2 regions of the Delftia sp. SD018 genome follow, and region 2 is predicted to be linked to the other one. Evidence: predicted binding sites of a transcription regulator. Region 2 holds the regulator's gene; the other holds the start of a gene.
The links. Region 2 encodes FNR, which switches genes on or off when oxygen is low (the NO sensors DNR and NnrR bind a similar motif). Its sites were predicted from a motif close to TTGATNNNNATCAA; they were not measured.
Positions count from the first base shown of each region.

Region 1: INR38_RS13510 (diiron oxygenase) is a predicted target of FNR. The motif match lies at 1,780-1,793, and genes of this name have one in related genera.

Region 1 covers NZ_JADDRN010000011.1:168,070-171,483, forward strand. The annotation lists gene INR38_RS13505 (2Fe-2S iron-sulfur cluster-binding protein) at 1-793, opposite strand, end outside; gene INR38_RS13510 (diiron oxygenase) at 790-1,752, opposite strand; gene INR38_RS13515 (serine hydroxymethyltransferase) at 2,235-3,414, shown strand, end outside.
Region 2 covers NZ_JADDRN010000010.1:23,291-26,704, forward strand. The annotation lists gene INR38_RS11970 (sulfite exporter TauE/SafE family protein) at 1-150, opposite strand, end outside; gene hemN (oxygen-independent coproporphyrinogen III oxidase) at 156-1,538, opposite strand; gene fnr (fumarate/nitrate reduction transcriptional regulator Fnr) at 1,701-2,420, shown strand; gene INR38_RS11985 (hypothetical protein) at 2,502-2,789, opposite strand; gene INR38_RS11990 (FixH family protein) at 2,969-3,283, opposite strand; gene ccoG (cytochrome c oxidase accessory protein CcoG) at 3,341-3,414, opposite strand, start outside.

The sequences.
Region 1 (3,414 bases), on a different contig from region 2:
CGCCTGGCTGGGCGGTGGATGCGGCAGGCGGCGTGAAGGCCTCGATGTGCTGTATGGCACCGGGAAAGCAGGCCCGCGCATGTTCGCGAAAGGTCTGCGCAAAGGCATGTCCACCACAGATGACCACCGCCTGGGGCTGGCCCAGCGCCAGCAGGGACTGCGGCGAGGGGCGGCCCGGCACGAAGGGGCCGTGGGCGGCGATGTCTTCACGCGTGATGTGGATACGCAGGTCGAACCAGGGGGCCGTTTCGCACAGCTGCTGCAGCTCCTGCAGGAACGGAATGTCGGCCATGCGTGCAAAGCACAGCAGCAGCGTGGTGCGCGGCACGCGCTGGCCCTGCTGCTGCAGCCGGTCCAGTTCGCGCAGCAGCGCCAGCGGCAGGGTCAGGCCGATGCCGCCGGCCAGCATGACCAGGGAGTCCAGGCCCAGCACCAGGTCGGCCGTGATGTCACCGGCCACGTGGCCGAGCGGCAGCGTGGAGCCTGCGCGCAGCACCGCATGCATGTGGTCGGAGACGCTGCCCCGGCCCGAGCTTTTGACGGCAATGTCGAACTGGCCGGCGCCGTCGTGCTCGCTGCAGGGCTCGTAGCGGGTGATGGAGTACAGCCGCTGCTGCACGGCGCCACTGGCGTCGGCATGCTCGACGGCCACATGCCGACCGGGCCGCAGGCCGCCGAGGAACTGCGCCGAGGCGCCCTGCACGCGCAGGGTGTAGACCATGACGCCGCCCGCCTCTGCCCGTGCCGCGGCGCAGCGCGCCAGCGTGCTGCCTGCCTGGAGGGCGGCGCTCATGCCTGCATCTCCTCGAGGACCGAGGACACCAGCGCCACGCTGCCGCCCAGGTTGCGGCCCGCCAGGCCGATGCGGTCGATCAGGCTTTGCACCGAGTCGGTGTAGACGCCGATCTCGTTGCTGTCGCCCACGTCGTGCAGGATGTCGCGCGCATGCGGCATGCCGACCATGGTGAAGACGGTGGACCAGGCGCCCAGTTCGTTGTTGGCGAACATCTGCACGGTCTTGAGGATGATGGAGCGCAGGTAGCTGCGCTCGCGGTTGCTCAGGCCCTGGACGATGTCGGTGGCCACCGAGCTGAAGACGCTGGAGTGGCTCCATTCGTCCACGGCGTGGGTGCGCGTGACCTCGTGGCAGATGGGCTGGATGCTGCGGTCCTCGGCCATGGTCTTGAGGTAGTCGGTGATCAGGGTCTCGCTGGCGCAGGCAATGGCGAAGCGGGCCAGGCGGCGCTCCCATTCCGCGCCGCACTGCGCCAGCACGCCGTTGCGCCAGCCGACGAGGTTGAAGTCCGCGTAGTCCAGCGGCGCCAGGCCGCGCATCTCATAGATGTAGTTGCAGGCCATGATGGACATGCGGGTGTGCAGGGCCTCGTCCAGCAGGGCCTGGGACATGACGTCCTGCAGCAGTGCACGGTTGGCGCTGGGCGGCGGGGTCTTGATGATGTCCTCGCAGGCCGGCGTGACCACGTTGCACTCGATGTAGATGGTCTTGAGGTTGTAGATGCCCCAGGCGTAGGACAGGCATTGGTCGCGCAGGTGCTGTGGCGCCTCCACCCATGCCTGGTGATCGCGAAATGGCAGCAGCGAGGCGGTGAAGTCCTGCCGGGCGGGGTCGAACGCCAAGCCGCAGTAATCAGGCAGGTCCTGATTCACGGCCGCTCTTGACTTCCAGAGCAGGGACAGCTTTTTGAGCGCATCGCGCACGGCGTCATCTGTCCGAGAGATATCGAGATTCATTTTTCAACTCCGTGTGATTGAACTTGATTGATCTGAGTCAAATCGTCTATTCCCTCCCCCGCTTTCTCCATCCGCCGCAATCACCAATGGCGATTCAAATGACGCTGCAGATGGCAGATACGTTGTCATGGATTTCTTCACTCTGTCATATTCCGCCTTGAATCAATCTGCCCGACTGCAGATTGCGGATGATTCGTGGCGGTATTGGATCTCATGACTTTCAACGTCTGGCGGCGAATTCTATGGAGAGAGCATGGATTCAAACAGACCTATTTTCGTCAATGAACCAGACCGCTTTTTTCAACCGTTTACATTGGCATGCCACCTTAATTGGTCTGCTCACCCGCTGAAACATGGTCGGAATCAAGGCCGCTGCACTTTGTAGACTGCCCATTACCGATGCGCCCTGGTTTCCAAATCCTTCCATAAACCGGACGCTGCCGATTCCCGTGCTTCAGCGCCTCCAAGACAGCCAATGCGACATGGACGATTTATCGCTCCCCAAAATCAATTCACTGGATCTTCAACAGGCAGACAGCGAGGCCTGGGATGCCATCGCGGCCGAGCGGATTCGCCAGTCGCGCTCGATTGAATTGATTGCCTCTGAAAACTTCGTGAGCCGCGCGGTGATGGAGGCGCAGGGCTCGGTGCTGACCAACAAATACGCAGAGGGCTATCCGGGCGTGCGCTACTACGGCGGCTGCGCCAATGCCGATGCCGTGGAGAACCTGGCCATTGCGCGTGCCAAGGCGCTGTTCGGCTGCGCGCACGCCAATGTGCAGCCGCATTCGGGCAGCCAGGCCAACCAGGGCGTTTACCTGGCGTTCCTGGAGCCCGGCGACAAGATCATGGGGCTGGACCTGCGCTCGGGGGGACACCTGACGCATGGCTCCCGCGTGAGCGTGTCGGGCAAGTGGTTCCAGTCCATCAGCTACGAGGTGGACGCCCGCTCCCAGCGCATCGACATGGACCAGGTGCGGCGCATTGCGCTGAAGGAGCGGCCCAGGCTCATCATTGCCGGTGGCTCGGCCTATTCACGGCAGATGGACTGGGCCGAGTTCCGGCGCATTGCCGACCGGGTGGGCGCCATCTTCATGGCCGACATCGCGCACGTGGCGGGACTGGTGGCCGCGGGCGTGTTCCCCTCCCCCGTGGAGCACGCCCATGTGACCACGACCACCACGCACAAGACGCTGCGCGGGCCGCGCGGCGGCATGATTCTCTCGGCCGACGCCGAGATCGCCAGGCGCATAGACGCCGCCGTGTTTCCGGGCCTGCAGTCCGGGCCGCTGATGCATGTGGTGGCGGCCAAAGCGGTGGCGCTGGGCGAGGCGCTCAAGCCCGCCTTTCGCACCTATGCGCGGGCCGTGGTGGACAACGCCCGCGTGCTGTGCGACCGGCTTTCGCAGGGCGGACTGTCCGTGGTGTCCGCAGGCACGGACTGCCATCTGGGCGTGATCGACCTGCGCCCCTGGGAGCTGACGGGCAAGGCCGCCGAAACGGCACTGGAGCAGATCGGCATCACGGTCAACAAGAACGCCGTGCCCGGCGATGGCGCGCGGCCGCTGGTGACCTCGGGCATCCGCGTGGGCAGCGCGGCCTGCACCACGCGCGGCATGGGCGCCGACGAGTTCCGCGAGATCGGCGACATGATTCTTGCCA
Region 2 (3,414 bases):
TTGCAATCCATGCACGGCCACCACCTGCGAGCCACCGCCCTGCCCCTCCCCGCCCGTGACCACGCCGCAGGGCGCAGCGCACATGGCCAGGCAATGGGGCCCGCCGACGAGCCCCATGATCAAAGTGGTCCAGAGCAGCGACAAGAGCATGGGGCCTAGATGATCCTCGAAAACCGCGCCCGGTTCTTGTCCGCCTGCAGATATCGGTCAAACAGCATGGCCACGCCGCGCACGAAGTACCAGCCCATGGGCGTGACCTGGAAGCCCTCGTCGCTGATCTGCACCAGGCCCTTGGCCTGCAGGTCCTCCAGGGCCGCCATCTCGGGCGCGAAGTACTCGCGAAAGCCCAGCAGCCATGCCTGCTCCATGGGCTCGAACAGCACGGCGCCCTGGCACATGATGGCCATGATGACGGCGCGGCGCACCAGGTCGTCGCGCGACAGCGCCAGGCCCCGCACCACGGGCAGGTGGCTGGCGTCGATGGCGTCGTAGTACTCCTCCAGCGTCTTGGCGTTCTGGCTGTAGCTGGCGCCCACCTTGCCGATGGCCGACACGCCCAGCGCAATCAGGTCGCAGTCGGGCTGGGTGCTGTAGCCCTGGAAGTTGCGGTGCAGCCGGCCCTGGCGCTTGGCCACGGCCAGCGAGTCCTCGGGCAGGGCGAAGTGGTCCATGCCCACGTAGACATAGCCACCGTCCATGAACGCGGCGATGGAACGCGACAGCATGGCCAGCTTGTCGGCCCCCTGGGGCAGATCCTCGGCCGCAATGCGCCGCTGCGGCTTGAAGCGCTCGGGCAGGTGGGCATAGGCATAGAGCGCGATGCGATCGGGCCGCAGCGCGTTGACCTGGGCCAGCGTGCGCTCGAAGGATTCGGGCGTCTGCTTGGGCAGGCCGTAGATCAGGTCCACGTTGATGGAGGCAAAGCCCAACTGCCGCGCGGCCGCCACCAGCTCGAACACCTGCTCTGCCGGCTGCACGCGGTGCACGGCGATCTGCACCTGTTCGTCGAAGTCCTGCACACCGAAGCTCAGGCGGTTGAAGCCCAGCTCCTTGAGCACGGCCAGGCGCTCGACGCTGACGGTGCGCGGATCGACCTCGATGGAATACTCGCCACCCGGCTCCAGCTTGAAATGCTCGCGCAACAGGCCCATCAGCGTGCGCAGCTCGTCGTCGGAGAAGAAGGTGGGCGTGCCGCCGCCCAGGTGCAGCTGGCTGACGGTCTGGCCCTTGCCGCAATGGGCCGTATGCAAGGCCATCTCGCGCGCCAGGTAGTCCAGGTAGACGGCAGCGCGATCGTGGTGGCGCGTCACGATCTTGTTGCAGGCGCAGTAGTAGCAAAGCGACTCGCAAAAGGGCACGTGCACATACAGCGACAAAGGCGTGGCACGCGCTGCGGTACTCGATTTGCGTTGTTGCAGCGCCAGGATATAGTCCTCTGCACCAAAGGCCTCGACAAAGCGGTCGGCGGTAGGGAACGAGGTGTATCGGGGCCCCGGTACGTCAAAGCGACGCAGCAGCTCTGGGGTGACAGCGGTCATGGGTTTTTTCCTCTAATACCTCGACTGTGCCGCAGCACATCGGTCATGTCCTTGACTCATATCAAGAGTTGTTTGAGGGACTGCTGCGACAATTTGATCCAACTCATCGCAATCCACGAGGTCACCGCCGGCACGCTGTGTGCCGCTGATGTTTATCACTCCATGAACCTTCAGACCATCAAAGCCTCCTGCTCCAACTGCAACCTGCGCGAACTGTGCATGCCCATGGGCCTGGATGCCGAGCAGATGCAGCGCATCGACGACATCGTGGCCACGCGCCGCAAGGTCAAGCGCGGAGGCCTGCTGTTTCGCAACGGCGAGACATTCACCTCGCTGTACGCCATCCGCACCGGCTTCTTCAAGACCTGCGTGGCCACCGAGGACGGACGCGACCAGGTCACAGGCTTTCAGATGGCCGGCGAGATCATCGGCCTGGACGGCATCGTCAACGACCACCACACCTGCGATGCCGTCGCGCTGGAAGACGCCGAAGTCTGCGTCATGCCCTTCGACAAGCTGGAAGACCTGTCGCGCGAGGTCACGGCCCTGCAAAACCATGTGCACAAGGTCATGAGCCGCGAGATCGTGCGCGAGCACGGCGTGATGCTGCTGCTGGGCAGCATGCGCGCCGAGGAGCGCCTGGCCGCCTTCGTGCTCAACCTGGTGCAGCGCCTGCATGCACGGGGCTTTTCCAAGTCCGAACTGGTGCTGCGCATGACGCGCGAGGAAATCGGCAGCTACCTGGGCCTGAAGCTGGAGACGGTGAGCCGCACCTTCTCCAAGTTCGCGGACGACAACATCATCGAGGTGCGCCAGCGCCATCTGCGCATCCTGGACACGGAGGCGCTCAAGCGCATCGTCAACAGCCAGCAGTGCCAGTGAGGCTGCAAGGGCGGCAAGCATTCGTCCGCCAATGAACAAGGCCCGCGACAGCGGGCCTTGTTCATTGCGGCGGGCTCTCGATCAGTCCCGCCCCAGCCCCTGCATGGCCAGGTCCGGGTCGGGCTCGGAGACCACGCCGTCATTGAGATCGCGGGCCGAGCGGCCCAGCATGGTGGTCATCAGGCTGGAGAGCATGGTCACGCCCCAGAAGGCGAAGAAGGCCAGCGTGTAGATGCCCTGGCGCGACCAGCCCAGGTCGCCGAGCCAATGCAGCTCCAGCGGGTCCACAAAGGCAAAAACCAGCATCTCCATCACGGCGGCTGCCAGAAAGGCAGGCCAGGCAATCCACATCCAGCGTTGGGCCAACATCAGCGATCTCCTTGTGCTGTCGAGGGGTCGCCTTCATTGTGCGCCGCGCCAACGCATGGCGCCAAGCCCCGCAGCGCCCTGCACGCCTGTAGGAAACCCTCACCCGTCGCGCATGCCGGAGATGCGATCCGCCATGCAAAAAGGCCGCGACTGCGGCCTCTTGCAGGGGTGCACGGCGATCAGCGGTCGGTGGGGTGATCGTGCGCGGGCGTGGCCGCATGGTTGCGGCCGGTGACGGCGGGCGCCATGCTCTTGGGCACTTCGCGCACGCCATCGGCACGCTCGTTGATCGTGATGCCGTTGCGGTAGTAGTCGGGGTCGATCACGGGATCGGCGCCGTTGATGGCGATGATGGCCGTGATCACGGCAGCGACCACCACGGCCGCCGGGCCGGCCACCACCAGCCAGACATGGCCGAACCTCCACCAGGGCTTGCCGGCGTCGGGGTGCGAGGGAGCCTGCGCGGGCGCGGACACTGCGGGACTGGAAGACATGGGAAACCTCTTTCTTTCAGGCGGCAGGCGCGGACCGTGCCGCGCCTGCCAGGAACATCACCGGGGCACCAGGAAGACGGCCTTTTCGGACGCGCGTCCCGCGCCCGAATGCACGGCATCGATATCGAAGA